Regions from separate parts of the Lysinibacillus irui genome, predicted to be linked through region 2. Evidence: predicted binding sites of a transcription regulator. Region 2 holds the regulator's gene; the other holds the start of a gene.
What was found. Region 2 encodes LexA, which represses DNA repair genes until DNA is damaged. Its sites were predicted from a motif close to CGAACATATGTTCG; they were not measured.

Region 1: the regulator LexA is predicted to act here: its motif matches at 1,655-1,668, upstream of OU989_RS23555 (YolD-like family protein).

What each region holds. Positions count from the first base shown of each region.
Region 1 covers NZ_CP113528.1:209,352-225,194, reverse strand. Annotated here, with positions in the region: gene OU989_RS23565 (AbrB/MazE/SpoVT family DNA-binding domain-containing protein) at 1-156, opposite strand, end outside; gene OU989_RS23560 (hypothetical protein) at 241-1,368, opposite strand; gene OU989_RS23555 (YolD-like family protein) at 1,694-2,032, shown strand; gene OU989_RS23550 (ISL3 family transposase) at 2,097-3,419, opposite strand; gene OU989_RS23545 (AraC family transcriptional regulator) at 3,464-3,913, opposite strand; gene OU989_RS23540 (YhjD family protein) at 4,142-4,402, shown strand; one part of gene OU989_RS23535 (IS3 family transposase) at 4,512-5,443, opposite strand; one part of gene OU989_RS23535 (IS3 family transposase) at 5,443-6,085, opposite strand; gene OU989_RS23530 (hypothetical protein) at 6,245-6,823, opposite strand; gene OU989_RS23525 (hypothetical protein) at 6,840-7,352, opposite strand; gene OU989_RS23520 (hypothetical protein) at 7,362-7,694, opposite strand; gene OU989_RS23515 (hypothetical protein) at 8,129-8,641, opposite strand; gene OU989_RS23510 (hypothetical protein) at 8,714-9,331, opposite strand; gene OU989_RS23780 (transposase) at 9,336-9,710, opposite strand; gene OU989_RS23505 (hypothetical protein) at 9,797-10,291, opposite strand; gene OU989_RS23500 (hypothetical protein) at 10,299-10,967, opposite strand; gene OU989_RS23495 (peptidoglycan DD-metalloendopeptidase family protein) at 10,980-13,160, opposite strand; gene OU989_RS23490 (hypothetical protein) at 13,157-15,085, opposite strand; gene OU989_RS23485 (hypothetical protein) at 15,103-15,843, opposite strand, start outside.
Region 2 covers NZ_CP113527.1:1,205,896-1,222,390, reverse strand. Annotated here, with positions in the region: gene OU989_RS05790 (acetyl-CoA C-acetyltransferase) at 1-183, opposite strand, end outside; gene OU989_RS05785 (alpha/beta hydrolase) at 390-1,361, shown strand; gene OU989_RS05780 (S-ribosylhomocysteine lyase) at 1,412-1,882, opposite strand; gene OU989_RS05775 (YneF family protein) at 2,228-2,446, opposite strand; gene sirA (sporulation inhibitor of replication protein SirA) at 2,545-2,970, opposite strand; gene OU989_RS05765 (lmo0954 family membrane protein) at 3,311-3,667, shown strand; gene OU989_RS05760 (PspA/IM30 family protein) at 3,683-4,321, shown strand; gene liaF (cell wall-active antibiotics response protein LiaF) at 4,434-5,117, shown strand; gene OU989_RS05750 (sensor histidine kinase) at 5,114-6,154, shown strand; gene OU989_RS05745 (response regulator transcription factor) at 6,129-6,761, shown strand; gene OU989_RS05740 (hypothetical protein) at 6,948-7,298, shown strand; gene tkt (transketolase) at 7,323-9,317, opposite strand; gene OU989_RS05730 (DUF896 domain-containing protein) at 9,444-9,677, opposite strand; gene OU989_RS05725 (GNAT family N-acetyltransferase) at 9,863-10,393, shown strand; gene OU989_RS05720 (DJ-1/PfpI family protein) at 10,390-10,929, shown strand; gene OU989_RS05715 (helix-turn-helix transcriptional regulator) at 11,020-11,211, shown strand; gene def (peptide deformylase) at 11,204-11,776, shown strand; gene OU989_RS05705 (YneB family resolvase-like protein) at 11,817-12,482, opposite strand; gene yneA (cell division suppressor protein YneA) at 12,479-12,793, opposite strand; gene lexA (transcriptional repressor LexA) at 12,959-13,576, shown strand; gene OU989_RS05690 (gamma-glutamyl-gamma-aminobutyrate hydrolase family protein) at 13,686-14,408, opposite strand; gene OU989_RS05685 (prepilin peptidase) at 14,441-15,193, opposite strand; gene OU989_RS05680 (DUF2339 domain-containing protein) at 15,477-16,495, opposite strand, start outside.

The DNA of each region.
Region 1 (15,843 bases), on a different replicon from region 2:
CATATTCGCTTCGTATTTTTTTAAAATGATTTTATCATCATCAGTAAAAACCTCTAGTGCATCCCCTATATTAATAGCAAAGGTTCTTCTCAACTCCTTTGGAATAACTACTCGTCCTAAATCATCTAATTTTCTTACTATACCTGTTGATTTCATTAGAGCCCTCCTAACTAAAAATTTATTTTTGTTATCGATTATATATTCTATTAGATATATTTCTCTTTTAACTAGAGTTTCTTCCTATTTATATATGTTATTTTCAACAAAGTATCCTTGAAGTAAGATCTTCGTTAAATCCCATTCATCCATATCTTTTAATAAAGGATGCAAGTCATTCTTATGCTCAACAATATATTTTTCATCATAGTTTAGTTTTAGTTCATCAATTACCTGCGATATTTTACTTGTTATTATAGGACTGTTTTTCAGCGGATGACCTTTTCTCTTTCTTGCTAAGTTTAAGTTACCTTCAAATTCATTTGCTCCATCAGATAATATATACTTCATGTGGCCTTTTTCTGTTATTATACAAAAAACAAAAAATAATTTATCAATTTCAATTCCACTTAAGTTTTGTTCTTCAATTATAGTTTGCATCATTTTCTCTTTATCAATATCTTTTGAATGTGAACATATAGGACATTTTTTATGTGTTGTACCTAATTTAACTTCTAATTTAATTGCACAGTTTATACATTCATATATCTTTTTGTCATTGTCCTTTCGAATAACTCTCCAATTACCAGTAATATCCCCAGAAAATTGAAGAGGTTGGATCCAACCTATAAGAGATACTACCTTTTTCTGAGAATTTACTCTTGAACATCCACAGGAGGTAGATAACATTTTCCTTAAACTACTATCTACAACTTCACGTTCTGTTCCACAATCACATCTACAAAGGTAATACCTATCACCAGATTTTTTTGCGCCCTTACTCCCTGGTCCAACAATAGACCAGTTTCCATATCTACAACCCTTCTTAAATCCCTCAGAACCCAGATTACACGAACAAATATTTTTCATAAGTTTATACAATTGGGAATGGAAACCTTCTATCTCAGCACCACAGTTCTTACATTCGCAATAATAGTACATATCATTTTTATTACTATTAAATATAGAATTAACTATTTCCCAACTTCCAAATTTTGTGCCAACATTAAACTCTTTACGTCGTTTCTGTCTTCTACATCCACAAGAGGTTGATAATTTATTAATTAGTGATTCCGCTCTCACATCTTTCTCATTACCACAAGTACAACGACATCTATAATACTTAAATTCGTCAGGAAGTGGATTATCTTCAGATTCCCCCAAAACTTTCCAGTATCCGAATATCTGATTTTTCTTAATTAGATCATTCATATAGCAACTCTCCAATTGTAATGTTTAAATATTGTTTATTTTGATTATTTTATATTAATAAGTAATATTTACTATTCCAATTATACCATCAATATCAACCACTGAAAAGGAACGTTTTTAGTGGTTGATTAATATGTTTTCATATTTTTTCGAGTATTATTTTTCTTTGTGTAATTCCGAAAAGTAAAAATAAGATGGTTGATTTTCAATTATTCGATTTTTCTGAATTGTGAAACAGGGGAAAAATTCCACTTGCTATACAGAACATTCGTACGTAAAATTATATCAAACAGACGTTCGTTCATTGTGGCATAGGAGTGATTAGATGATTAAAGACAGAGGCAATATTAAATGGGGTTCAATGATGTTACCTGAACATTTAAAGTTTCTTAGGGAATGGAAGCAGGAGGAATGTGCAACACAGAGAGAACTTTCCGAGTGGGAACTAGAAGAATTACAACAAACAATTGATCTAGCTTTTAATCAGCGAAAACAGGTTAAATTAAACGTTTGGACTGAAGGTAAAATCATCCAATGGGTAGGAATTATTAATTCAATAAATAATAATACAAACGAACTTATTCTTGAGGGTCTACTAAAAACAAAAATCATACCATTAAAAGACATTTATTCAGCGCAATTGGATAATGAGTTTTATGATTAAACCCGATGAGAGGCAACTGCTTCATAAATATTTAGGGTATTCGGATTTTATGGTGGAAAAGGGCTTATAAATCACCCTTCTCCAAATTCTTAATAAGTGTGGAAAAATCGACACCAAAGTTGTCTGTAATGTCGTGATCAGTCACTTCAAACCAATTGAAAGTATCGTATAACATAGCTTTGTTAAAAGCACTTGAATTAAATCGTGGTTTACGTTTCTTATGGAGCTTCTCATTGAACAGGATTTTGGCTCGTAAGGCATCAAAAGAGTAACCTCTACCCATTCGCTCTACCTGCCTAATAATGCTATTAATTGACTCCGTATAAGCGTTAGTGAGCCTTTTATCAAAGTAGTTAAATATTTCTTCTTGCCAGTTGTCTACGGCTCTCACAAGGTCTTTATAAGCGTCTTTATAGTTACTGGACATACAACGGTGTCTCCATTGACTATAACGAAGTAGACCTTCATCTGGATCAGGAGTATCCCAAATCCAGTAAAACTCTTCTTTGAGTTCATAGGCTTCTTTCAAAGCAGGAAGATTACCTAACCAAGTCTCTAAGAGGAATAATTCACGTTCATTTAGATCGTGTTTACGCTTTAGAAGGATAAACCTTTCACGCATAAGGGTACGTCTTTCTTTTTGGCTCATTTGGGCTTTCAAAGACTTTCTGACGTTATCTAAGGTTTGATTAGCCATTCTAACTACATGGAACTTATCTACGACAACTTTAGCGTGTGGAAGGACAGTGTTCACTGCGTCTTTGTAAGGCTTCCACATATCCATTGTGACGTACTCAATATAAGTCCTGTCACTGATTTCTGAAAGACGTTGGATGACTGTTTCCTTGTTACGATTAGGCTTTATGTCATAGATAGTTCTGCGTTCAACATTAGTTAATACAAGCCGAGGTTTACGAATAATATGTATCTCGTCTATCCCAAGCCATTTAGGAGTCTCAAACTGGTATTCACGTTCTTTGAGTGCCACATAATCCTTAAAGACGTTCCTAACAGTTTTCTCGTCAACACCAACGCTTTCTGCGACTTCTACAAAGGTCTTAGACATGGATTGCTCTTGAATGGACTTTAAAAGCCTTTTGGTCATACTACGCTTTTCATCAACGGATATTAGGCGTTCCCAGAAGGTAGATCCGCATTCACGACACTTGTATCGTCTGCGGTTCAATTGTAAGCCCACTCGCTTTAAACGAATGGGCAAATCCATAATTAGTTGCTTTCTTGAACTGTGTTTGTATAACTTGTCAAAACCACATTCAGGACAACGTTCAGGTGGCTCGACTGCTTCAACTTTAAACATCATATCGGTGTCATTTTCTTGTGGTGGTTCAATTGCAGTTAGATCTGAAATACATAGTAGGTCTGTCATGTTGTTCATCCTTTAAACAGAAGGTAGGAAATGTCCCTGCTTCGTTACTGTATAGGAACTAATATTTCACACAAATGATTATCAATCATTTGTGAAGTATATCTTTCTATAATTGGTTGTTCTCTTATTGATAGATTATTTCTTTCTATCTCAGAAAAAATATTGACCCAAAATTCACTGACTGCCTCTTTTGTATGGTCAAGCAAGAAAACAGCGTATTTCCCACCAGAAAATTCACCAACATGAGCTGGTTTTTCCACATTAAAATCTTTATTTATAACAACGCAAACATCATAACGACATTCCTCTTTAGGAGTACTCTCTGGGTTATCTTGCGGTATGCCTAAAATTGTAGAATTATCAAATACACCATTCGATTTTGCCCACTTTTTAAAATTCTCCATTAATTCTTTGTTTTGCTTTTCACCATACTCCCCAACATTTCGGAAATAAGCAATCCTTGATTCAGGTAATTCTTCAATAGTTATTTTCATATTTTAATCCTCCTTTCTTAGATAAGGTAATTCGATTTAAAATGTTTTTCAAGTTCTTTTTTAAAAGATTCTGATTATAGTATAGTTTAATTAATCCATTATTCCACTATATAATCCGATTTTTGATGTGATTTTTATCAAGCATTTAAAATAGTAATTCCACTATATAATCCGAAGACCCAATATTTATTGTTAGATTTAGCAGTGAAATCTTTGCAGATTGATTATATGAAAATAGAACAATTTAAGATGAAAAAGGTTTTTCAGCCATTGATGGATACTTTGTTAAAGGATCTAAGACAAGATTTATTTAACCATAAACGGCAACTTGCTCAACTTCGTATACGAGTAGTAGGTTGGCATCCCGTGGATGAATACTTTAGTGATGTTCAAATCGCAACTGCTGGCAATGATGTAATACTTCGTTATGCTAATCAAGCTTTAAAAACACAAGTAGAAAAATTACTGATAAATGAGTTAGATAAATAACTTAGTTCTGAAAGAAATTATACTATTCTTATTCAATTTAAAAAAGTTAGGCCAGCCTACAAATGAACTGCACCCCGTCAAGTAGACAGTGGAAATAATAAAAAATGTATTAAGCGGCTTGAGTCCTGAATTCTAACGGACTCAAGCCGTTTAATCGTTTCTGATAACGATAGTAATTATAAAAATGAATATACTCATCAATCGCTAGTTTTAACTCTTCATATGAATCGTACTTATGTAAATAATACTTCTCACACTTCAATGTGCCCCAAAATGATTCAATTGGTCCGTTATCAATACATCGACCAACACGGGACATACTCTGTGTCATATTGGCTGTATCCACAATTCGCTTAAATTCCTTCGATGTATATTGAAAACCTCGATCACTATGTATTAATGGCTGTTCGCCTGATTGTAATGATTGAATAGCTGATTTGATTGTTTTGAAAACAAGGGAATTATTATTCGAATGACCTAACACATAACTCACAATTGAACCATCATATAAATCGATAATTGCACTTAAATAAGCTTTTTTCCCGTTTCCATACTTAAACTCTGTGACATCTGTACACCATTTTTCATTGGGCTTTTTCGATGTAAATGCTCTATTTAATACGTTCTCCGCCACATGATGTGCTGGGGATTTACGATAAGGCTTGCGCTTTCTACGAATAACAGACTTCAATCCACTAATCTGCATTAAACGATAAATACGCTTTTCGTTAACCATCGTTTGATTATTTTCTTTTCGCTGACGATTGATTGTCAACGTTGTACGACGATAGCCGTAAATACCATCTACTTGTTGGTAAAGGAGATGAATGTCCTTTAAAATGGCTTCATTTTCAACTTCTCTGTTAGAAGGCTTGCGACTTAACCACTTATAGTAAGCTGCACGCGAAACATCAGCTATTTCACATAGTAAAAGAATCGAAAGTTCTTCCTCTCGATGTAAATCTTGAATCGCTAAATAGCGTTGCTGTAGACGTATTTGGCTTAACGATGCCTCCTTTCGATTTCCTCTAACTTTTTTAAAAATAAATTTTCTGCACGTAAACGTTCATTTTCACGTTCAATACGTTGAATCTCTAATTTCAATTTCTCCTCAACGGTTAATTCGACTTCATCTTTTGTGCGACCACGACGATCACGTAATCCCTCTTCACCATTCGTTTCAAATTTCTTCGTCCATTGATATACCTGTTGATACGAAACACCATAGGTATGCGCTGCCAACTGATAATTTTTCTGGTGCTTCAAACAGTACTCGACAATCTCAATACGTTCTTCAAAAGTTGTCTTTCTTCCTTCGGTCATAGCTTGACTCATTCCTTTACCTGAATCTTTTATTTCACTATGACTAGTATACTTTTTTACCCAGCTTTTTAAAACGGAGGTACTGCTAATCTCGTATTTCGCCAACACCTCCATCTGTGAATAATTTCGTTGAATGTAGTCCTCCACAGCCGCTAATTTTAACTCTTTTGAATAGAACTTACATGAAGTAGCTTCTTGTAATCCTTCACGTCCACCTGCCTCAAATTTCATTTTCCATCTATGAAAAGTTTGATGATCTATTGAAAACCTTTCACACAATTCATTGATAGAATAGTGACCTTCTTCGAACAATTGAAGGATATATAGTTTCAACTCGAGTGAATGTTTGCTTCGCCCCATAAAAAATACTCCCCTTAGATAAACAGATTTTATTTTTTCATCTGTCTACCTAATAGGGAGCATATCAAAACTAAACTGGTCTAACTTTTATTTCCTATTTTTTATAATTTCTTTGTATTTCTGATCAGCTGCTTCCTTAATATACTCTTCTTCTGTGAATTAGTCACATCCCCCACCGCCAGTATCTCCAGAAAAACTGCTATCATTAGATGATGAAAAACTACTTCCAAAGCTAGAATTCCCAGTATCAAAAACAGAGCTTTCATCACATCGATTGTTATTATCCATACTCACTGTTGAAGTAAATAGATGACTAGTTGTTGGACTCCATATATCAGTACTTCCGCCTTTTACTCTATCATTCTCTCTCTTATTAAATGCAATAGCAGCACTTCTTAGAGAACTTTGAGAACCTGGGCTTTGAGTGCTTTTGATATTTTTACTCTCATTATCCATTTTACTAAATTCATCTACAGCACTCTTCATAACATTAGTTGATTGTTGATTCGTTATTTCCTCACTACTTTTACTACTATTCATTGAACTAACAATTTTACTAAAAGAGCTATCTTCAACATTTAAATCCTCATTATCTAACGCCTTCAAAATTGAAGCCTCTTCTGAATAATCTTCAAATTGGCGTAATTTATGTCCCCGATATGCTTTATAACCATGAAAAGCACTTAGAATTGTAATTAATCCTAAAACACTTACTCCAATTATTGTAACAATATTCATCTAATCACCCGCTTTTCTAGACTATCTCATTTTCATTAAAGTTAATTTCTAAAGGATTGCTAGAACTTTTTTTGAAGGGGAGATACTCTTGATTTATAGTACAAATTCGGTTACATAAAACAACTAAGTCATCATATGCATAACCGCTTCCATCAATAAATAATAATGAATTCATAGATTCATCTAAGAATTCAATACTTTTGTAATATGAGTGGCTTTTTTGTTCATCTACAACATCCTGATCGATAAATGCAATATCACTAAAGTTCAGTTCAATTTCCTTATACTTTGATTTATAAATTAAACGATCAAAGTAAACATCAATAGTATCTTTATAAGGCATTGGAACAAATTTCAGTAAAAAGAATGTTAAAAATATAATTACTGTAGAAACTAAATAACCTAGTTTTAATAGGGATAAAATGTAAATCTCTATTAAAAATATAGATGCCTTCCCCAGTAATAAACTTCTAAACAACCAGATTTTATTGCGACAAGGAATAGTAAAATACACTTTAGCTTTTTTCATGATCAGTTCCTAGTGAATAGTCCTAACGAGTGATTGTAATTCACTCATAACGTTTAGACTTGTATGCAAATTAGGATTAAAAACTATTTTTCCAGCTGTTTCGCCTTTAGGTTGGAAATCCATTAACCCGATAATCATAAACTTTCTAGTGGATTTGCTTTTACTCTCTTCATATCTTAATTGCTCCTCGAAATCTTTATTTACCGGCCTTACAAGTTTTTCAATTAATTGATTGGATTGTTGTAGATTTTTATCCGCAATTTGTTGCATCATAGGTAATTTACCGACAGTCTTTTTTGGAATTAGTTGAACACCAACCACTTTAAAAGCTCTTTTCTCCAATTAGTTATCCTCCTTAGAATAAAAAAAAAGAACCTCAAACGTTTAGTTTCCTAGACGTTAAAGGTTCTTCCTTTATATCGTTCGTTATCTTTAGTTAATGTAATTATATTACTTATATCATATATTGTCTATAGTCAATTATTTAATTACTTTAGAAAATTTACACTTTATCATTAGATGATTTAGTCACAACAATTTACAAACCATTGTTCAACAAAAAAGGGAAGTCTATTGAATGAATTAATGTTTGAAGATAAATTAGTATTCTTATTAGAAATAGATAAGACAATCTTATTTTTATGCCTAAGTTCAAAATCACCATTAGTTGTGATTAGTGTCCAATCTTCACATTGCTTTGCTACCGTGGGGACACATTCAGAAAATTCATATGCTTTTACAATTAACATAGTTCGATATTCATTATTGTCCATGGCTTATCTTCCATAAACAAGGTATGGTTTTCTTAATTCTTCTTTACCTTGTATACCTCTCTCATTATCTAGCACAAGTAACTTGATTCCAAGACCTTCACATACTTTACCCGCTAAGTTAACGCCTATATCATAGATAAGCTCCCTTTGACCTTGAAAAGTAAACTCCTTTTTCACTCCAAATAAATGATGGCTCACAAGTTCAAGACCAGGGTATGCTGGTACTGCTCGTTCAACCCCTCTCTTTGTAAAGACAAAAAGAGGGATACCATTCTTATCTTTTGGTAACCTTGATAAATCTTCTAGTGGCTCTGAAGAAAAAGTCGGCTGCTCTACGTAGTTATAATAACTGTATTGTACGTTAATATTTCTAACAAATAGACCCTCTGATTTACAGGCCATTGCATCTGTTGAATTTTGAGGATATGTTTCTTTATTAGAGCTCATGCATTTAGATTGATTAGAATCAAAATAATTACATAATGAACATGTATATATAATTTGGCGAATATTCAACACCTTCTTCTTAGATTAATAAAATAAGACCATTCAGATTACATATTTGTAGTTAGTTCAAACACAATCTATTTATATCTCCGTTCGATTCTTTACTAGCTGCTGAGGTACATGTTCCTTGCAATAAGCAAACTTAATCCCGTTTATGCTCAATAGTAGTTCCTCATTTTGAGATAAAGGTTTCTTGCATTTTATACAACTTCTACCCTCTGATGGCATTACACTGTGTACATTAGGATCAAAACCTTCAATTACTATGCTTTCAGTAAACGGAGGTACATCATTCGATTGCATTATTCCAGGATTTGACGACCAATCTCTGTATTGCGCTAAATCATACCATCCCATTTTAAACTTATCACAAGCATCTCTAAAAGCTTCTGACTCAGCAGTCATAAGAGCATTTTTAATCGATGTAGTTTCATTTTTTGTAATTTTAGCTATCCCTATTCCCTGCCTTATTGCATCTACAAGTGTTATTTCACCTTTAACAACTACGAAATATTTTTCAAAATTAAATACAGGGTCACCAATTATTCTCCAATGCCATTGTGATTCAGCAACTTCTTCTAAACGAGACATATAAACTTGGACAGGAATATGACCTCGTTTTCCGTCGTTACTTACTTTAACTGTCCCAGGAGGAAAGGGCATTCTTAATTGTTCTGCAATCTCTGCGTAGGTTTTCATATTTCTAACCCCTCCTTTTTAAAGTTTGTAGAAGTTCAATGATAATTGTATTAGAAATTGGAGATGTACTAATAATTACGTCTCTAGACCAGAGTGAATTTAGATGAGGCATCTTTTCAAGCATCGCTTGATAGCACCTTCTTTTTAAATAAGAGACAATTTGATTAGGGCTTTTAGAAGGATCACCTATGCACTTTAAACTTATATAACACCTTCCAATTTCCTCAATCTCAACTTTCATGATCCCGTTCTCTTGGATATTTCGCAATGACTGTTTTACTAGTTCAGCAGCTTCACGATCCTCAAATATATTCCTTTTATATCTCGTTACAAATACCATGTAATAAATCAGTTGATTGGGTTCATATATTAAGTTCATGAAATAATTGTAGCAGAAATATACATTTACTGCTACAATTATTTCAAAAATAAGGTTATTCCCCATATTTAGGGAATAACCTTATTTTAAGAAGTCAGTACTTTAATTATTGATGGGCCAACCTTCATTAAACACCAGAGAAGCGGAACGCCTAAGAATATCCCATAACCTATACGCTTTCTACCTGGTATACTGCTGGCATGATGTAAAACTGCTACTCCAATTATGAAAACTGCTACTAATAAAGGTTGTGTAACTCGAACAATACCTTCATATAGTTTTGTTCCAGCAATTTCAAGCGATGGAACAAAAAGCATCAAACCAAGTTCTGCATCTGGTGTAGCAGGTTGTTTAAATACATAATACAGGAGTAGAACCGGTCCATGGATTACAGCTAACAATCCGATTGGCATAAATACAGTTAATACATAGGCTAGTCTACGTTTATGAGGATTCTTAAAAGCATATATGAACATAAAGATTCCAAATAAAAATCCGACACCGCATATAAATATAAAAATTAATTGGATGTAGTAAACTCCTATTAGTAAAGGCTCTGTTGCATCAATGCGATCTAGCATAATTCACCTACTTGTCTTCAATCAATTCTATAATATCCCATACTGAAGAGTGGATATAAGGTAAATCATTTTCTTTTTCATTGTCTGAATGATTATGTGACTGTTCTATCTTTTTAACAATTAAATTTATGCGTACTGGTTTTTTTAAGTCTTTATAGTAAATATCAAGGACCACTCGAACTGCTTTTGATTCCATTACCCACAAACTTCTAATTACTTCAATTTTTTCGATTTGTCCATTTCTTGAGATTCTATTCATCGACTCATCTATTTTTCTAAATTTCTCTTGTAAATTCAATTCTGGAAAATCCTTGTTTAACAATTCAGGATTTAGCGTTGAAATGAATAAGTCTGCATTGTTGGTGTTTGCAGTAAAGAAGAAATAATTAATAACACTTTCTATTTTGCTTCCATCTATAGTGGGAACTGTATTTTCAATTTCCTTGACTCCATCCAGTGTCTTTGATTTTTTTTCAAACTCTTCAGTTTGTAATTCAAAGTCTTTCCAAATGGTTTTATTTCCAATTTCACCTTTCGTTATTTCAGGTGTAAAGTAGGCCTTGTAAATAACAAAACCTACTAATAAAACAAGTAAAACTGAAAGTACTTTAAACCATGTCTTCTTAATAATATTCTCTCTTATTGCTAACCAAATTGCCTCTTTTATTTCCCGCATGTTATACACCTTCTATTTTAATGGTGGTGTTGGAATCCATTTTATCGGATTTCGAGGATTTGTTGCTTGCCTAACAAATTTTGGTTCGTGAATTTCGAAGTGCAAATGTACACCAAATGCCCTTCCCGTTTCACCCATAATACCAATCTGTTGTCCTTTTTTAACAGTTTGTCCTACCTTAACTTTGTATGAAGCTAAATGAGCATATAAAGACTCTACATCTTTGCCACCAATTACATGTTTTACCCTTACAATATTTCCATAAGTACTTAGAGGTCCGACATATGACACAACACCATCTGCAATAGTAACAATAGGTACGTTTGTTCTTCCACCTGCACCAATGTCAAGCCCATAGTGGAAGCCATCATCACGTCCTCCATATGGTGATGTAATCCTACCGGTAGTTGGATATGTAGTATCACCAGGAGCAACAGAGATTGGTGCTGAAGCGTTACCTAATTCATATTGTTTTCCGTTATTATATACATCTTGTGCATATTTTTGGGCTTCACTACTTTGCCAAGCTTTATTCCCACCATTATATCTTGCTAAAGCATTTTTAATGGCTGTTTCACTTCCTTTTTGATAACCAATAGTTTTTAAGTAACATGCTGCAGTGGTTGCCGCATCTATTAAATCCCATGGGCTCGCAACTCCATCATTATTACCGTCCATACCTCTTCCACCATACTTTTTGATATTTGCTGGAACAGTTATAAATGTAAGATCATCAACTAGAATATTACCTGCTGATGTCGTAGGGTAGTCTCTTGCGGCTGCCCATCCAAGCCAAGTCAATGGCATAAATTGGAAATGCCCAACAGCACCAACGAGTTTACCTTCTTTATTGCGAGAACCTAAAGATGGATCAGAAGCTACAGGGTTACTACTAAATGTTGATTCTTTCCCATGTACTGCTGCTAGAATAAACCAATCGATCCCACATGCATCTGCAGCCTTTTTATAAATATCTTCAAACTCTGTTGGATACCAACCTTCTAATAAACCTCCATAATCTCCGAGTGTTCCACCCAAAACAAACTCATCAATACAAGGATCTATGGACTTGTGCTTAAAGTAGCATTTTTTAAGCCCTTCATAATCAATATCTGGTTTAGGGAACTTCTCGTCTATCTCTTGTCCTAAATCTATAGAGTACTCTAAGTCCTGCACTTGAACTAATCTTGTATAATCCCCTTCTTTTGCTGTTGAAGTTAAGATACGCACTAGTTCTTCAGGAATTAATTCTACGCTCGGTGGAGATCCATCATCAATAACCCATAATTTCAATTCTGTTGTTATATCACTTACGCAATCACCGCTAGATGAGGTACTGTCAGTAATAGTGTGAAGTTCTTTATATGGTATTTTTGCTTTTAAGTAACCCATTTGAACTTCGTCAATCACTTCATGAGATACATTTTCTTTGGTAGTAGTTGGTCCTGACACAGTTGTCGTTGTATTACCATCTTCATCTGTATGAGTACAAGTAGTGGTAGTAGTAATTTTTACAAACTCATCGATAGGAGAAGAACCTTCCACAAAAATTGGCTTATAGTTAGGGGAGCCTTCAAAATAATAAGCCATTTCCTTATCTATTATTTCGATGAACTTTTTTAGTAATAATTCTTTGCTATCAGCAGAGTAATCTTTATATTTCTCATGCCAAGCTTTATAGTTCTCATTTTCGATGTTTTTGAAATAATGATGAATTGTTGGAATAGCAATACTTTGTTTAAGCATTTCACCTACTAGTATTAACCAAGACTCAGAGACAGGTGGATAAGGATATTCTGATTGAGTACTCCTTAGTCTATCTCTAATTTCAGCTGGTCCAGCTTCTAACCTTAGTTCGAATACCTCTTTTACAGCATTATCAAAAACAACTTCTGTCTCTGAACGGGTAGATGCTTTTTGGAATAAATCAAAACTTGCAACACTTTGTAGAACTAAAAGTAATAAGATGATTAAAATTATTACTATTAGTACATATGGTCCCAGAACTCCAAGGAGCCACTTGATACAGCTCATCAATACTTTTGAAATTATTGATTTTAGAAGTTTTGCAAACATTCCAAGCTTTCGAGCCCCACGTAAAAGACCAAGACCTTTCTTTCCTGCTTTTAAGGGGTTCGTAATCGCGCCTTTACCTACATCTGTACTACTATTGTTATTATCTGATTTACTCAATTTACCTCACCATCCTTTTCAGGTGAAATACTAGAATCAAATGGTGAATTTGTTTCTAATGGTTTAATAGGTGAAGGCATTTGCCCTACATTACAGTGTTGCTCTGGGCGAAACAGACCAGAATCAAAACCACTATCAACAAATGAGTTTCCACTTTTGTCTGCTAACATTGCATCACTTACTTGAGAATACATTTGAGTATTTGGCAAGGAATTACCTACTTCAATTTTGTTTATAGAATCTGTAGGTATATAATCCACAGTACGTGTCATACCATCTTTTAATCTAGTATCAGCTTCACCAATTGGAGAGATTAACTTCATATCTCCATTATCATCTAAGTAAAAACCGCTGCCTTCATTTGTTTGTTGAAATTGAATTTTTGCTTCAGGGTACTTTGTAGCTATATCACTAAGGGTAACGGACCCTAATCCCCCAAGCTCTGTAGAACCTAAAATTCTATCTTTACTTACACCACTTAATCGATATCCTATTTGTCTACCTATTTGCCCTTTTCCTACCATAGTTCCGATAGATTCGCCCATTGATCCAAAGTACTGTCGCTTATCAGAAATATTGTTTAGATTTAAAGAGTTGTTCTTTACTTTACCTCGTGTATCCATGACCCCTTTTACACCTGCTGCAATATTTCTTGGAGCCTGAAGGGTACTACCTACTAAACCAGATCCTAATGAAGCACCTAATGAAGACCCCCCTGGACCAATTACCATTCCAGCTGTACTGCCAAGAACCGCTCCTGAAAGTTGAGCACCTGCCTTAAATTTACTAAAAGAACTAGAGTTTGAACCTTCTGCCAAAGCTGAAATGGCCGTCTTACCGCCGGGTTGTTGCCCAAAACCTGGCTTACCTTTATACATTTTCCTTGCTCTTAAAGCCATAGCTGCTGTGTTAACCATTGATTGAGCAGTACGTGTGGTCATTGTAGCAGTTGACATTCCCATAATACTTAGCAACATTGAACTTAAAGGTAAAAACAAGAATAATAGAATCATTTTAAAAACAATGCTTATTGAGTTTAGATTGATAAACATCATAAATACAGCAAAATAAATTGCATGGATACTTTGCATAAAAACAGCACCAAGGAAATCTATCAACCACATACCAAAGTATTTTCTTGTTTTTTCAAAGATTAATCCAACAATTACTAAACCACCTATTAGTAAAAGAACCGTTATAAGAAATAGCCGGTACATGTATACTAAATTTAGAAACAGTAACATAACCCACTCTGCAAATAAGACTAGAATGTCACTAAAGTGAAATTCATCTTGGGTGGCAAGTATACTTAAACTACCTAGCTTCATCCCTTGTCCTTCAAGAACTTCCACAACTGAAGAGACAATTGCGTGATTAAAAATAAAAATATAATCGACGCTTGTCCAATATGTTATAAGTAATACTGCGGCTAAAAAGTACATAAAAAGTTCTTCACCGATATTAAAGCGTTTAGCAAAGGTAAACGAATACATCATCTTAAGACCGCTTATCAAAATGCTTAAGCACAAAACTAAAGCAAAAAGAAATGTAATGATGTTGAAAACTGGATCAATAACTTTTTCTTTTATCGATGTAGGAAATAAACCAAAAGTTAAGGCAGGCTCTTCTTCTTCACTCTCATACCATATACAATATGGATTGCCAAAAATTAATTGATTAAGGGTGTTCAAGTTAACTGCATTAAATGCTAATTGAGCTAAATCTAAGCTATATTCTTCAGTTAACGTTGCTCGTTCATCTCTAAAATCATCCACTTTATCCGTCGTTTCTTTATCCTTTAATGCTCCTACACAAGCTTTTTTGGAGTCTTCTTCATCGTTATTTGCATAGGCTAATGAAACATTTTGGAATAAAGAAGGGATCAAGATGAGAAAGACAAGTAGCAATCGCACACAAGTTTTCACATTTTGTTCCCCCTTTACTAGACGATTTTCTTAACACGCTGAGATTTAGCTTGATTTTGCGCTTTCGATTTCCATACATTCGAAATTTTACTAACACCATGGACTTTATCAGCTGCTCTATCGGAGCTTGTTCGTGTATCAGCCCCTGAAACATTATGATAAACATAAGCATCTGGATTCACTTTTTTAGCATTGAAACCTGGATCTTGATGTTTAGCCACATTAGTAGAAGCAACTTGTTGAACTGTTTTTGGGTTCATCGCTAAATTAGACTCACCAGTATTTACAATGTACGCCTCTGATTTTCTCATCACAGATGGAGTAGACCCTTGAAGGCCAACCGTTTCCATCCTTTGTTCTTGAGCATTTGTACCTTGAACCGATTGAGGTGGTAACGTATTTAATGATGAATCGGAATGGTTTTGTGTTGTACTTTGAGATTGAACCGTTCCCGGATTACCATTATCTACGTTTCTAGTTACGCTCGGTTGAGAAACATCACTCATAGGTGTATAACTATCAATCCTTGCAACACTATCTGTTGTAGCATTAACATTAGATCCACTTACTGAAGTAACAGAATCAGTGAAACCAGTTGTAGATTGCTGATTAAATACAGCTGATGTATCTGTTACTCCACTTGTAGCTGGTTGATTTATAGATACAGAACCTTGAGTCGAAGAACTACTTGAAACAACACTATCTACTGATGAAACTGAACCATTGAATGAGCTACCTAATGGAGCAGCAACATGGCC
Region 2 (16,495 bases):
TCCTGCTGATAAGACGTTCCCCATAATCACCTCATCGACCTGCTCTTTTGCTACACCTGCACGAGCTAATGCTTCTTTAATGACAATACTACCTAAAGTTGTTGCTGGTACGTCTTTCAATGTCCCTTGAAATGAGCCTATAGCTGTACGCACAGCACTCACGATTACTACCTCATTTGTCATGTCCATTCTCCCCTTTTCCCCGTTCAAAAATCAACACTGCATGCATATGCTACTAGCAGATATGTATATTTTAACAAATGTTTTGACGATTTTCGATAATAGAAATAATCGCAGTTTTGCCAAAGTTATTGTAAAATGTTGACGTGTTTTAAACAATCTTAGTTGGGAACATTACAAATAAGAAATAGCATGTGGAGGTGTTTTAGATGAAAAAGAAGATGCTTTTATTTTCTGGTATTACGACAACGCTAGCCGCGGCTGCAACAGGTTTGTTCGGCTTCGCGCTTTCCAATAAATTAATGTATATACAGCAAAAAGATCCTGAATTTGTTCGCGAACGTGAAACGACAGCTAAGCGCTTTGACGAAGCTTGGTATAATAATAATTTGAAGTGTGAACTCAATATTGATTCTCCAAATGGTTACACCATTCGCGGCATTATGTTTCAACCTTTGGAAACCAATAACACCATTATCATTTGTCATGGTGTTACGGAAAATAAAATAAATTCCGTAAAATACGCGCGATTATTTGAAAGACTTGGCTATAATTCAGTTATTTTTGACCACCGTCGCCACGGTGAATCTGGAGGCAAAACTACGAGTTACGGCTATTATGAGAAAAACGATCTGGATGCGGTTGTGAAAACAGTCAAGGCGATGATTGGTGAGGATGCTATTCTTGGTATTCATGGTGAATCCATGGGTGCTGCAACTATGCTACTGTATGCTGGGACAGTAGAAGATGGTGCTGATTTTTACATTTCCGATTGTGCGTTCTCTGACTTTTCGATGCTTCTCAAGCAAATCGCCAAAACAGAATTTAAATACGGTTCCATTATACCCATCCGTTTTGCCGATTTCTTCGTTCGCCTAAGAGATGGCTACTCTTTTAAAAGTGTCACACCTGCTGAAGCAGTTACCCATATTGAAAAGCCAATACTTTTTATCCATAGTATTCCAGATACATTTATTCCAGCCTCTATGTCACTTGATTTATACAATAAAAAAGTAGGTCCAAAAAAATTAAAACTCTTTGATACAGGTGCACATGCACAGTCCTTTAATGAAAATATGGATGAATATGAAGATTTAATTCATGATTTTTTAGAAAGTTTTATTTACCAAAAAATAAATCGAGATTCTTCCTCCTCCAACGTCATACCTTTCCATTTTTAGCAATATAAAAACCTTGCTGATTAAAAATCACGCAAGGTTTTTAAGTTATTTTATTCCGCAAAAACGATATGCCATTCATCACGTTTTGCTAAAAATTCTTTCGCTAAGGCTTGTGCCCCTTCCAAGCTATGGCTCGCCGCCCATCCACATTGCACCTCATTGCATGCAGGCACTGCTGTTGCTTTCGTCACATCTGTAAAGGTTTTTTCCAAAATAGATAATAAATCTTCATAATCATTGTGATTAATAAGTGATACATAGAAGCCTGTTTGGCAACCCATTGGACTGAAATCAACAATATGATCAGAGTAATTGCGGATAATATCAGCTGATAAATGCTCTAAAGAATGTAAGGCTGGCATTTCCATGTGCTCTTTATTGGGCTGTTTAAAGCGTATATCGTATTTGTACACTTCATCGCCATTTTTCCCAGTTTTAACACCTGCTAAACGAACATACGGTGCTTTTACTTTCGTATGATCCAGATCAAAACTTTCTACATTTGTCTTTTCACGTTCCATTTCTAACAGCTCCTTTTCTATCAATACTACCTATTATAGCTAGTTTCCCAAAAATAAGTGTAAATATTTTAAATTGCATGAAATTTTATATTTTTAAAGAGAATAACAATCTGATAATATGTTCCTCCCATTTCAAGGGGTTTTCGATATCCGCTTTTTTGTCCTTCATGAAATAATAGAAGTGTTGAATATTTGAGATAAAAAATGTATAGCTGCTCCATTATTAAACATTTCTTAAACAAAAAGAAGGGATTATCTCAATTTACTTTTGAGATAATCCCTTCTTTTTGAACCCACGAAAAAAGCAACCAGTTACTGAAACTAGCTGCTCCTTAAAAATTCCGATTACTTTTGGAATTTATTCATTTGTGCCATCATTTGACGTACTTGCTTTTCAGACGGCGTACGACCCATTTGTGCCATCATCATTCGAATCATTTGCTCATTAATAGGTGGGTTTTCTTTTAAATATTTCATCATAGCTTGACGAGCGAAATAGAAACCAAGTGCCGCGCCCGCTGCTAATGCGATAATTACGATAATAATCCAGCCCCATGTAGGCATACAACCAACCTCCTCCACTACAATATACCGAGAAAAACTCTCCACGCTCCATTATACACCAAATGATAGCATGTTACTATATATTGTAGTGAATTTTCCTAGTGCATTGTATACTTCATCGGCTTTAACCACCCACACTCATTATCCTGTTTATTAAAAGCAATAAACCGTTCACTCATTTTAGCAAGCATTTGAAATAGATCTAAATCTAGCATTCGCGAACCTTCGCAATAAACGCAAATTTTACGATCGACTAAATAAATAGCCATTTTGCCTTTTATAGGATGTTCTAAAAACAAAGCATTGCGAGCTCTTTCTAAATGGGCATATTTAGAATCAAGTTGATGCTCCAACATTGCTGCAATTTCTTCAAAACGAACGGATTCGCATATATAGGCAAGCTCTTTTAAGGATTTCTCATTGGCGTCTTCACAGCCTTGCATCATTTCCAACAACTTACGCTCTCTGCCAAAAATAAACGTTAAATGCTCTTCTTTTATTTTATATATAGAATAGGTTCTCAACAGAAATCCTCCTTCGCTCGTTTCTTTTCCATAAGTATAGCTCATCCACTCTTGTTAATTTGTCAAACGAAGGAAGGATCTATCTTCTATTTTTGTCGAAAAAATTCTAGTTTCGGTTCTAAAAATGACTTTATGACAAAAGCTAAAATTCGCATTAGAAATCGATGAATAGTTATCAAAAATAGTAAAAGTAAGTCGTAAAACACTCCGAAATCCCCTCTATTACTGCTGCTTAGAAGAAGCTCCGCCTCAAGACCTAGTACAAAATCAATTTCGAGTCCGTTTTAGACAATCATGCAAATAGGTAACATAAAGGTACAAACGAAAGGAGCTAAAACAAATGAGAAAATTTCTTTTATTAACTGGAGGCGTCATCGCAGCATGTGTTGCACTTGCCTTAATCGGACCACTTGCAGGCTTACTATTCTCCGGATTATTTGTAGCACTGGGCATGCATTTCTACATCGCTAGCAAATCCACATTCGGGAAAATTTTCTGGTTTACGGTTGGTCTAATCGGAGTCCTATCTGCAGTTTCTAACATTCCAGCCATGATCGGTCTTGCAGCAATCGCTATTATCTACGTCATCTATAAAAAATGGAATGGCGAAGATGTAAAAATCCCTACAATTGAAGGGAAAAAAGAAGAAGATCCATTTACAAACTTTGAAAAAGAATGGTCAAATCTAACAAAATAAAAGGAGCGAATTTACATGAATTTATTTCAACGTTTTAGATATACAGTAGAGGCGGACATACATCACCTATTTGATAAAAAGGAACAAAAAAATCCAATTGCGATGTTAAACCAGTACATTCGCGAGGCAGAAAAACAAACAGAACAAACAGGTAAATTATTAGAACGTCAAGGGCAATTAAAGGAAAAATTGGAGCAAGAATTTAAAGAGAACGCTGAATTACTCGCAAAACGTGAATCTCAATTGGCGTTAGCAACAACTAGCGGAGAGCAAGATTTAATTGATTTCGCAACAGATGAAGTAACAGCTTACACAGCGCGAAACCATACATTACAAGCAAGTATTGAGGCGAGTACACGAGAATACTTCGAGCTTGAGCGCAAATTCGAAACAATGAAACATAAAATTAAAGACATGAAAGTACGTCAATTACAGTTGATGGGGAAAGAAAACGTAACACGTGCTCATCATCAAATGGACGGTATGATTGCCAAAAACAATAAAACAAATTTTGAAGATTTAGAAGCCTATATTGATAAATTAGCTTACCAAATCGACAAAGATCATGAGGTTACAACTTTTGAGGCAAGATTGGCAGAATTAGAAAAAAAAGCAGCCGAAGAAAGCTCACCACTGCTAATTGAAAATAAATAACATGATATAATGAAAGCAATGCGCCAACTTTATAAGGCGCATTCTTTCACGTTTTAAATTAGAGGGACCCATTCCCTCTCTTATACTATTAGTAGAAGGAAGGGTGACCCTCTTGCAAAATTTCACAACTAATAAGCTCACATTTTGGGTACTATGCTTCTTTTTACTCGTTTTTGTAGAGCTCACTATTTTTAATAATGGTGGCGCCTTCTGTTTATTGATTGGGGCAGTACTTCTCTATTTAAGTTTTTCCAAAAAAGTACGTTTTTTCAAATGGACAGGAATTTTCTTTATTGCGGTTGCTCTGTTTACTATGTGGAGCTTACGTTTATTCATTGTAATCATGCTCTTATATATGCTCTATCAATACTTACAACGAGAAAACGAGCCAAAAGTGGTTGGTGCAGAGCTATTTGAAAAACTCCCTGCGACTAAAAATGACTTAATCGGTACAATACCTGCTCCTACGGAAGCGTATAAATGGCAAGATGTCCAAATTCAACGCCTTGCAGGAGATATAACTATTGATACAACACAAACCATTTTACCTGCTGGTACTAGTCTTATTACGATTCGGCAAGGTATCGGCAAAGTTCAGATCTATATTCCATATGAAATCCCTTTCCGTTTACACTATACAACATTATTTGGTGAGCTTACATGCTTACATGTAGGGCCACAACGTATATTAAATGAAAGTGTTAGCTTCTCCGATGGCAACCCTGAGGATGCAAAACGTATTTTGATTATTCATGTCGCAACATGGCTTGGAGATTTGGAGGTGCTACGCAAATGATTGCCTTTATCTCAAGATTGTTTACTTTATTTTTCATTTTAATGAGTGCTACATTTGGGCTGCTTGTGGCTGTTTGGGGAAACCCAGACGAAAAAAGATGGGAGCCTTTATGGCAACAGAATTACGATAATTTTCCTCTAGGTGGAATCATTGTTGTTAGCCTTTTTGCACTCAGCTTCCTGTTTGCTAGCTGGATTAGTATGACTGCTCGTGCACGAGAAGCTCAAGCAACACGTATCGTGAAGCAATTAATCGAGCCAGATTTTATTTTTCCTAAAAAGCAAGCTTTACCAAAGCCATTAAAAAAAGCACTTATTCAAACAAGTGAATTAATTGATACACAGCGTAAAAGCTTACAGCGTTTATCTAATGAACGGGCGGAAGCTAATGACAAAATTATTCAGGAGCGCATAATTGCTGAACGCCAACGACTTGCTCGAGAACTGCATGATTCCGTGTCACAGCAACTGTTTGCTGCCTCCATGTTGCTCTCCGCATTAACTGAAAATGACGAAAATGCTACGAGTTTAAAACAAGTGGAGAAAATTGTTCAACAAGCTCAGCTTGAAATGCGTGCATTATTGCTGCATTTACGACCTGTAGCGCTACACAATAAAACATTGGCACAAGGCTTAGAGGAATTGATTATTGAGCTTCAGCAAAAAGTTTATTTTCATATTGAATATGAGTTAGAGGAAATGGCCTTAACCAAGGCAGAGGAAGACCATTTATTCCGTATTGCTCAGGAAGCGCTCTCCAATACACTTCGTCATGCTAAGGCAAGTGAAGTGGAGTTACTTTTAGTTGCACGAGACGACTTAGCTATTTTACGAATTCAAGATAATGGGTTAGGCTTTGATGTAGAGGCAGATAAATCCACTTCCTATGGCTTACAAAATATAGCAGAACGGGCAGTTGAAATTGGTTGCACTTATAAAATTGTGTCAGTGCCTGGAGAAGGAACGATAGTGGAGGTTAAAATTCCACTGCATAAGGAGGAGATCAATGACGATGATACAAGTGCTCATAGCGGATGATCATGAAATGGTACGTATTGGTGTCTCAGCGTATTTATCAGCACAACCGGATATTACAGTTGTTGGAGAGGCTGAAAATGGCAAAGAGGCTGTAGAACGTGCCCTTGAACTTAGACCTGATATAATTTTAATGGATAATGTCATGCCGATCATGACAGGAGCAGAGGCAACAGCAGAAATTTTAGCGGCATGGCCTGAGGCAAAAATTATGATGGTCACTAGTTTTTTAGATGATGATAAAGTCTATCCTGCCTTAGAGGCTGGGGCAGTGAGTTATATTCTAAAAACATCAAATGCAAAACAAATTGCCGATGCTATCCGTAAAACAATAGGTGGCGAAACGGTATTAGAGCCAGAGGTAACATCCAAAATGATGCACCGTATGCGTCACGGTAATAATACGCCCCTTTACGAGCAACTTACTGACCGTGAAATGGAAGTATTATTGCTGATGGCACAGGGCAAAGCCAATCAGGAAATCGCCGACGAGCTATATATCGCCTTAAAAACGGTAAAGACGCATGTAAGCAATATTTTGGCTAAGCTAGAAGTGCAAGATCGCACACAAGCTGTTGTCTACGCCTTTCAAAATGGGCTCGCTAAATAGCCTCCTACATAAAAAGACTGCATGTTAGCATGCAGTTTTTTATACTTTTAGAGGTACTTTGGTAGATCACTTACATGATGACGTGCACCAATTACATCATATACTACTCACTCTTCTTTTTACCCCACTCCCAAATTGAACCTTTTTTTATTAGATACGTTAATATTTGTAAAAAAGGGATCTTTTATGGATCATCGTTTTACCTATCATAACTTTGTCACAAACAATGTGTTTTCCTTACTTGATCCTATCTTTCTTGTGATTTTTCTGTTCTCTATTTTGCTACTCATTATGGTTTGCATCAAAAAAACACCCATTTGGTTATGTACTATTTTTGCCAGTTTAACCGTCATCGTTTCTGGTCAGCTTCTTTGGTTTTCTGCCATTATCGTAGATGAATTAGGAATTGGTGGTAGTACAAAGGATTTTATCCTTTTCATGGGTATTCTAGTCACTCAATTCTTGGCTTTATACATTACGGTACTAAAAAGCTATAAAAAAGAAAAGAACCGCAACACAGAGAAAGAAGCTCACTGAGTGTTGCGGTATTCATTGTTTCTTTTATAATGCTTTTACTTTTGCTACGACATTTTCTACCGTGAAGCCGTATTTTTCCATTACTACTTCACCTGGTGCTGATGCGCCAAATTTATCGATAGCAAGCACATCACCTTCAAAGCCAGTATACTTATGCCAGCCGAATGATGCACCCATTTCAATCGCAAGACGTTTTGTCACAGCTTTTGGTAGAACAGATTCTTTGTAAGCTGCATCTTGTTTTTCAAAGCGATCCATAGATGGCATTGAAACAACAGCTACATCCATTCCTTCAGCTTTTAATGCTTTTTGTGCTTCAACAGCAAGTGAAACCTCTGAACCTGTTGCGATTAAAATCGCATCTGCAACTTCTTTTGTAGCAGGAGACACTGTATAAGCACCTTTTGTCACACCTTCACGTACTGTTTCAATAGAAGCGTCAAGTACTGGTAAGTTTTGACGAGATAATACTAAAACTGTTGGTGTTTTTTCAGAAGCTACTGCAAGTTCCCAAGCGACTGCTGATTCGTTTGCATCTGCAGGACGAATAACAGATAGATTTGGCATTGCACGTAATGATGCAAGGTGTTCGATTGGTTCATGAGTTGGACCATCTTCCCCTACCGCAATTGAGTCATGTGTAAATACATATGTTACAGGAAGACCCATTAATGCAGATAGGCGCACTGCTGGACGAACGTAATCTGAGAACACGAAGAACGTACCACCAAATACATTTAAACCACCGTGAAGTGCCATACCGTTCATAGCAGCACCCATTGCAAATTCACGAACACCGAACCAGATGTTGCGACCTGCATAATCGTCTGCTGAGAAGTCACCAGCGCCCTTCATTGTTGTTTTATTAGAGCCGGCAAGGTCAGCTGAACCCCCAAAGAAAGATGGTGTTTTCTTTGCGATGGCATTGATGGCATCACCAGATGAAGAACGCGTTGCTACTGATTTACCTGCCTCATATACTGGTAATTCAGAAGCAAAATCCTCTGGTAATTCACCATTCATTGCTTTTTCAAATTGAGCTGCTAACTCTGGGAATTCTTCTTTATATGCTGCAAATTTAGCATTCCAAGCTTCCTCTGGTTGTGCTCCTTGCACTTCAGCAGCAGCAGTAAATGTATCATATACTTCTGCAGGAATCTTGAACGGTTCGTGAGCCCACTCATAGGCAGCTTTCGTTAAAACAACTTCATCTGTACCTAGTGGTGCACCGTGAGAATCTGCTTTACCAGATTTATTTGGAGAACCAAAACCAATAACCGTTTTTACTTCAATTAATGTTGGTTTGCCAGTTGATTTTTTCGCTTCTTCAATGGCAGCATTAATCGCATCAACATCTGTACCATCTGCTACTTTTAAGTAATTCCAACCATAAGATTCAAAACGTTTTTGCACGTTTTCTGAGAATGACTTTTCTAAGTCACCATCCAAAGAAATATCATTAGAATCGTAAAGCACGATTAATTTTTCAAGTTTTAAGTGGCCTGCTAATGAAATAGCTTCAGCAGCTACACCTTCCATTAAGTCACCATCACCACATAGTGCAAATGTGTAGTGGTCAACGATGTCATGACCTGGTTTATTGTAAGTAGCCGCTAAATGACGCTCAGCCATTGCCATACCAACAGTCATAGCAATCCCTTGACCAAGAGGACCAGTTGTTGCCTCTACACCTACTGTATGACCGTATTCAGGATGTCCTGGTGTTAATGAATCCCATTGGCGGAAATTTTGAATTTCTTCCATTGGTAAACCATAGCCTCCAAGATGAAGTAAGCTGTATAGAAGCATTGAACCATGACCAGCTGACAGTACAAAACGATCACGGTTATACCATTTTGGATTGGCTGGATTATGGCGTAATTGTTTTGTCCATAGCGTATAAGCCATTGGCGCTGCCCCCATCGGTAAACCTGGGTGACCAGAATTTGCTTTTTCAATAGCGTCGATTGACAAAGTTCGGATAGCATTAATTGCTAATAGATCCGCATGTTGAGTCATTATATTGTGACATCCTTTCTCGTCCTATATATTGTTCTTTTACAGTTTAGTCAACATTGCTGTAGAAAACAATGCTTTTGTTATACTATTTGGTTTTTCATACATACTTTATTGAATTGTGTCACATTAATTTAGAAATTTATTTTTTTTCGCTTGTCTAACCTTCTCTGGTGTGACATCATTACCTTCTACATCCACCACTTTTACATTTTCAATCGTATCGCGCATTGTTGCTCGGAACGTATCTAAGTACTCCTTACGAAGCGCTGTTCGCTCCTTTGCCTCTTCCTCTGTTAATTGTCCACTTTTTGCTTTGGCAGAAAGTTCATTAATTCGATTAATTTTTTCTTTTGATAACATTGTTACACACCTTTCAATACCTATCTTAAAGACTTCAGTATGCAAAGTATAGCATGGTTTCCCTTAAAATGCAGTTATACCAACCCTTAATAACACCTCTTTGCTATTATTCACATGACTTCCAGATGTTAGAGGTGTATAACTATAGTAAAAGGGAAAAATTGATAGATATTGGGGGAATGAACGTGAATATTACAACTCAACGATTACTTATCAGAAATTTTGAAGCAAAAGATTTTCCTGCTATTTATAGTTATTTGTCAGATAAAACGGTGATGCATTACATGCCTGAAGGCGTTTTCGATGAAGAACAGGTACGAAAATTTATAATAGAAAACAGTGATGTACAAGCCAAACATTTTGCCATTGTTTTAAGAGAGCAACAATTGGTGATCGGTCATATTGTTTTTCACCGATACTTTGGTGAACATACCTATGAAATCGGATGGGTTTTAAATCCTCTTTATCAGAACCATGGGTTTGCTTCTGAAGCGGCGCTTGCTGTTTTAGATTATGGCTTCACCGAAATGAAGCTTCATAGAATAATTGCAACATGTCAGCCCGAAAATATCGCTTCATATAGGGTCATGGAAAAGATAGGTATGCGACGTGAAGGTTTTTTTAAAAAATGTATACCGCATGGTGAAGATTGGTGGGATGAATTTTATTACGCCATTTTGCAGGAAGAGTGGACGAACAAAGGAGAGTGTGAATGAAGAAAACGGCTGTATTATTATACCCTCAATTTAGTGAATATGAATTAAGCGTGGCCTTGTCTATATTAATGCAAGGTGGCAAACCTATCATCACCCTAGGTTTAAACAATGAACCAATACGCGGGGAATCGGGTTTATGCTGTGTAGTGGATTCTCTAATAAGCGAGGCGAACTTAGCTGATATTGATAGTCTTGTATTGCCAGGATGCATGGACATATCTTACCTACAACAAGAACAGGAAATATTCGATTTTATACGTGCAATCCACGATAAAGAAGGCATTATCGCAAGTATCTCTAGCTCCCCCTATTTATTAGCAAAGGCTGGAATTTTAGCAAACAAACAATACACGGTTGGTTTGCCTTTAGATGGAATAAGACAGTTAGGGATTTTTGATCTACGACATTATTCTGACGAACTCTTTGTGCAAGACGGCCATATCATTACAGCACGTGGTAGAGCCTTTATTCAATTCGGTATTAATTTAGGGAAAGCGCTAAATCTAAATTTTAATGCCAACTGGTATGAAAAATAAAACACTCCACATGTCTAATTCCTTGGACATCTCTTGTAGATTTTCGCTATAATAATGTCTAATACTTCGGACAAAAATGGAGGAGTAAATCTGAAGAATATTATCAAAGTTTTGAGAAAAAGATTAGGAATAACACAAGCTGCTCTTGCTAAGGAATGCGGGGTTGTCAGACAAACAATCAATTGTATTGAAAATGATAAGTACGATCCGACGCTTGAGTTAGCTTTTAAAATTGCTAAAGTCCTCAATAGTCGTATTGATGAGGTGTTTATCTATGAATAGATTTCATCCTAATTATATGATTACTATGAAAGATTTCGTAAAAGAGGACTCCGTATTATTACGAAAACAAACACAAGAAGTGACAATCCCTGTGACAAAAGAAGACCAACATACATTATTATCAATGCTGCAATATTTAAAAAATAGCCAAGATCCAAATCTAGCAAAAAAATATAAGCTTCGACCTGGAAGTGGACTATCAGCTAACCAAATTGGCGTAGATAAACGAATGTTTGCTATATTTTTTGATGACTATGAAATGATGTTGATCAACCCTAAAATAATCAGTCATTCTGTAAATATGATTTATTTACCAGAGGGAGAAGGGTGTTTATCTGTTAATCGACCAGTCCATGGTTTTGTGCCAAGATATGAACGTATTAAGGTTAAAGGTTATAACATTAATGGACAAGAAATCATCGTGCAGTTACAGGGCTATGGTGCAATTGTTGTCCAACATGAAATCGACCATCTAAACGGCATTATGTTTTATGATCGAATTAATAAAGAACACCCTTTTAAACTACCTACTAACGTAAGCATAGAAAGCTTATCTTCCTATTAATAGCGAAGTACAGAAGATAAAAAAAGATTAGCAGGCTATATCATTTTCCTGCTAATCTTTCTTGATGTTCTTGAAATCTGCGATGGACAGTCGCTTTACTAACTTCAAAACCTAACCCTCTAAGCGTTATAGAAATTTCTTCAAAGGTAAATCCACGTTTACGCAGCTTGACAATTTCATCTACAGGTAGTTCCTTACGCTCCTGACCATGCGGGTTACCTCGATTCGATAAATTATTTTCAGGACGGAAGCCATTCTCTACAGCACGACGCATACCTCTACGTATTTTAGCATTATGTATTCTACGCTGGTATTCCTCTACTATCGCTAAAATCTCAAGCAGCATCGTGTCCATTTCGTTTAGTTGAACCGGTCCTGCATCACGCATAGAGAAAACATCTGTTGCTGATTTTTGTAACAAATGCAACACAGCCATCCTTGCATTTCCACGTCCTAAACGTGTTTCATCTTGTACAAAAAGGGCGTTAATCCCCTTTTCTTTAATGAAATCAAGCATTTCAAGTAAGCCCTCACGTTCTACATCGTAGCCGCTGTGCTTATCCTTAAAAACGCCCTTCACCTCATAACCTTGCTCTTTTGCATAGCGCAGTAACTCTTCTTGTTGGCGCTCTAAAGACGAGCTTTGTGTTTCCTTTTCAGTACTTACACGGCAATAGACAACAGCCGACAGTTGATTATTGATCATTGTTCGTTTCTCGCAATTTCAATGGTATTGATGGGATCGGCATGATTACTCACTACAGGAATGACTAGAGATTTTCCTGCCACAATTTTAATATCCGCTAGCTCATTTTCTGTTTTCACAAGCTTAATCCAATCTTCAGTACTCATTTTACCACGGTATTGCTCTGCTAACGACCATAAGCTATCCCCGTGTTCGATTTGAATTTCAGCGTAACTAACGTGTCCTGGATCAGTAATGTAAAGATATCCTGCAAATAGTAGACAAACTCCCATCAAGATTGAAATATGTGTGTTTTTCTTTAACCATGTCATGTTCATAACCCCTTTTTAGAATGTTTGTTCGGAATGTATGTTCTCATAATAAAGCGAACAAACGTTTTTGTCAAACACTTTTCGAACCTATGTTTGCATACGTGTTCGCATTCTGTTATACTATCAAATAAGAAGAATGATATTAGAAAAAAGAGGTGAGCACTCATGAAAAAAGTTTCAAAAAGACAAGAGGATATTTTAGCTTTTATTAAAGAAGAGGTACGAGCTAAGGGCTATCCACCATCAGTACGAGAAATCGGGGAAGCAGTTGGACTTGCTTCAAGTTCCACTGTTCATGGTCATCTAGCTCGATTAGAACAAAAAGGCTTTATTCGTCGAGATCCAACAAAGCCACGTGCGATTGAAATTCTAGAGCCTGAAGAATCCATTCAAAAGCAACAAGTAATTCATGTTCCACTTGTTGGTAAGGTTACAGCCGGTTCTCCTATTACAGCTATTGAAAACATTGAAGAGTATTTCCCGCTACCAGATACGTATGGCACAAGTGAAGATCAATTGTTCATGCTTGAAATTATGGGGGAATCAATGATTGAAGCAGGAATTTTAGATGGGGACTTAGTCATTGTGAAGCAAAAGGCAACTGCCAATAACGGTGATATTGTTGTAGCTATGACAGCTGAGGATGAAGCCACTGTAAAACGTTTTTTCAAAGAAAAAAACCATTTCCGTTTACAGCCTGAAAATTCATCCATGGAGCCAATTATTGTCGATCAAGTTTCTATTTTAGGACAAGTTGTTGGTCTCTACCGTCGTGTGCATTAATTACGAAAATAGGTATCGAGGATTATATGTTCCTTATGAGCATGTATCCTCTTTTTTACGCAAAAAAAGAATCCACATACTAGCATTGGATTCTTTACTCTATGCCCTTCTAAGCTTCTTTTTTGAACTTTAAGCTAGCCTCTACAAATGCTGAAAATAATTTTTTAGCGTTCTCTTCTCCTGCTATGGCCATTTCCTCAGGATGCCACTGAACTGCCAAGCAAAATGGTAAATCTTCATGAACTACCGCTTCGATAATACCATCGCTTGATTTCGCTGCTACTTTTAATTTCTCTGCTAGAACATTCACAGCCTGATGATGAAATGAATTTACAGCAACTTTCTCTTGTTCTAAAATAGTTGCTAATAAATTATCTGCAATAATCTGTACATAATGAGTAGCTACAGCTCGACCTGATTGCTGTGCATGTTTAAGCAACTTCGTACTAAAATGGTCACTATCAATGTCCTGATATAAAGTACCACCTAATGCGACATTTAAAATTTGGATTCCACGACAAATACCGAAAATAGGCATTTTTCGTATAAAAGCAGCTTCAATTAAAGCTAGTTCAACTGTATCCCTCGCTGGATGAATTTTCCCTAGCTTTGGTGATGGCTCTGCTCCGAATAGAAATGGATGCACATCATAGCCACCCGATAACAATAAACCATCTGTAAGAGCTAAAATTTGAGCCGCATCCTCCTCAACACCTAAAGGAATAATAAGCGGAATTCCTCCCGCCTCAATAATACTTTGACTGTAAGCAGCATTTAAATGAGCGGATAAATCATCCTCCACAAAGGCTGTAATGCCAATAACCGGTTTCACTTGCTTCCCTCCATATACTTGAAGATTGACAATTACCAAAAACCTAAATACCAATTGATTAATGAATCACCATAAAAATAAACAATGATCGCTGCTAAGGCGATAGACGGACCAAAGGGGAAGGGTGTTTTTCTTCCTTGCTTACGCTTGAACAAAATGATAACCCCCACAATCATACCGATAACTGCCGCCAGAAATAGTGTTAACAGTGTATTGATTGTGCCAAGAACGAGTCCAATTAAAAAGAATAATTTAATATCTCCTCCACCCATGCCACCATTCGATATAACCGCAATAACATATAGTATGCCAAAACCAACGACAGCACCCACAAGACAATCCCACCATGGTGTTAATGGCGATAGTACCCGACCTACAACGAGGAATGGTAAAAAGAATATAAGCACCCTATCTGGGATGAGCATATAGGCTAAATCCGAAACAATAATAATAACGAACAAGGAGATAAATAAAAGCGCTACAATAAATTCTATGCCCCAACCTAGCCGCCAATAAGCAAAGGCAAACAAAACACCTGTCCATATTTCTATTGCTGGGTATATCCAACAAATTGTATAGCCACAGCTTCGACATTTCCCCCCTAAAAACACATAAGACAATACTGGTACTAAATCAATCATCTTTAATTGTCTATTACAGTTGATACAATGTGAAGGAGGATGGACAATCGATTCCTTCTGTGGGACACGTAAACCTACCACATTATAAAAAGAGCCAAAGACAAGCCCAAATAAAAATATAAAGATTGTATAAGCCATTTCCATTTTTTTGACCTCCTAAACCAATAGGAGCCCATACAAATCGTATGGTTCGCCTATCCATGTAAGTATTGTTCAATAACAAGTCCTCCTAACATTGTTAGGTTATTAAAGAATCTATTAAAATACTTGTCGCTATGGAAAATTTGGATAAAAACAATAGAGAATGAATGATGTAAGATTAGGGAAATGTTGAACTTTAAAAAGCGGGGAATATAGTAAGGTTTCGATATCATTTTAACATAATGTAAAAAGAGATTCCAAAATACATTGGAATCTCTTTTCTTCTTTATTTCCTCAACAACCTACCCGACAACAGCATGCCAATCCCACCAATTGTAATAAACAGAATTGCTCTAATTAATAAATCAAGTGCGGATAAGTCAAAGAATATAAGCTTAATAAACGCCATGACCAAAATGACAAAGCCTGTTGTACGGAGTGTTTTAAGATGATGTTTTGAACCAAGCCATAATGAAACACTGGCCGTCAAGAATAATGTGATCGTTGTAAGGGCAATGCTTAGCTTCCAATCTAGTACGTTATTATTCGTAAACTGTTGAATCAGCCCCCAAATAGAAATCATTGTGAGTACAATACCAGAACTTACAATAGCATCGACATATTTCCCTAGACGATCTTCATACAATCGGTAAATAAGCCCTTTTACAAAGATATCTACGATGATGGCTACAATGACTGCAATATAAACAAATCTAGTGATAATATTCAAACTATCCATCATTGAAGTCTTGGTGCTAATCAGCAAAGAGAATAGGAGGAAAAATGCGCCGAGAACTGGTGTTAACGCTCGCCCTTTGTATGATTCGGCAACTAGTAAAGAGCCTGCAAATAGTGCAGCTAATGCAATACTCATCATATAAGGAATACCGTTTGTGTCCACAAAATAAGCACTGTCTAGTTTGCCAATATAAGCTAAGAAATAGCCTGCTGTGACCACTGCTAAAATATCGATGATGTATAAATCCTTCATAACCTTTTCAAATGGTGTAATTGTTTCTTTTGGACGTCTTGCATATAAATATATGACGATTAGGTAGATAATCGGCATGAATAAACTTAGATGATCTATGCTGAAAAATGGTTTTGGCTCATGAAAGACGTAGTTTAATGTAAATGTCAACACAAGGAAAAATGAAGTAACTACCTTCATGATACTTGCCCGTATACGTAAACTCATCATAACACCAGCAAATATAATGAGCGGATAAAGTAAATCATCTATGTTATTTGGTAAATTCATTAGAAGTACGGTATTACATAGTGTAATAAATGCCAGCGTGACAG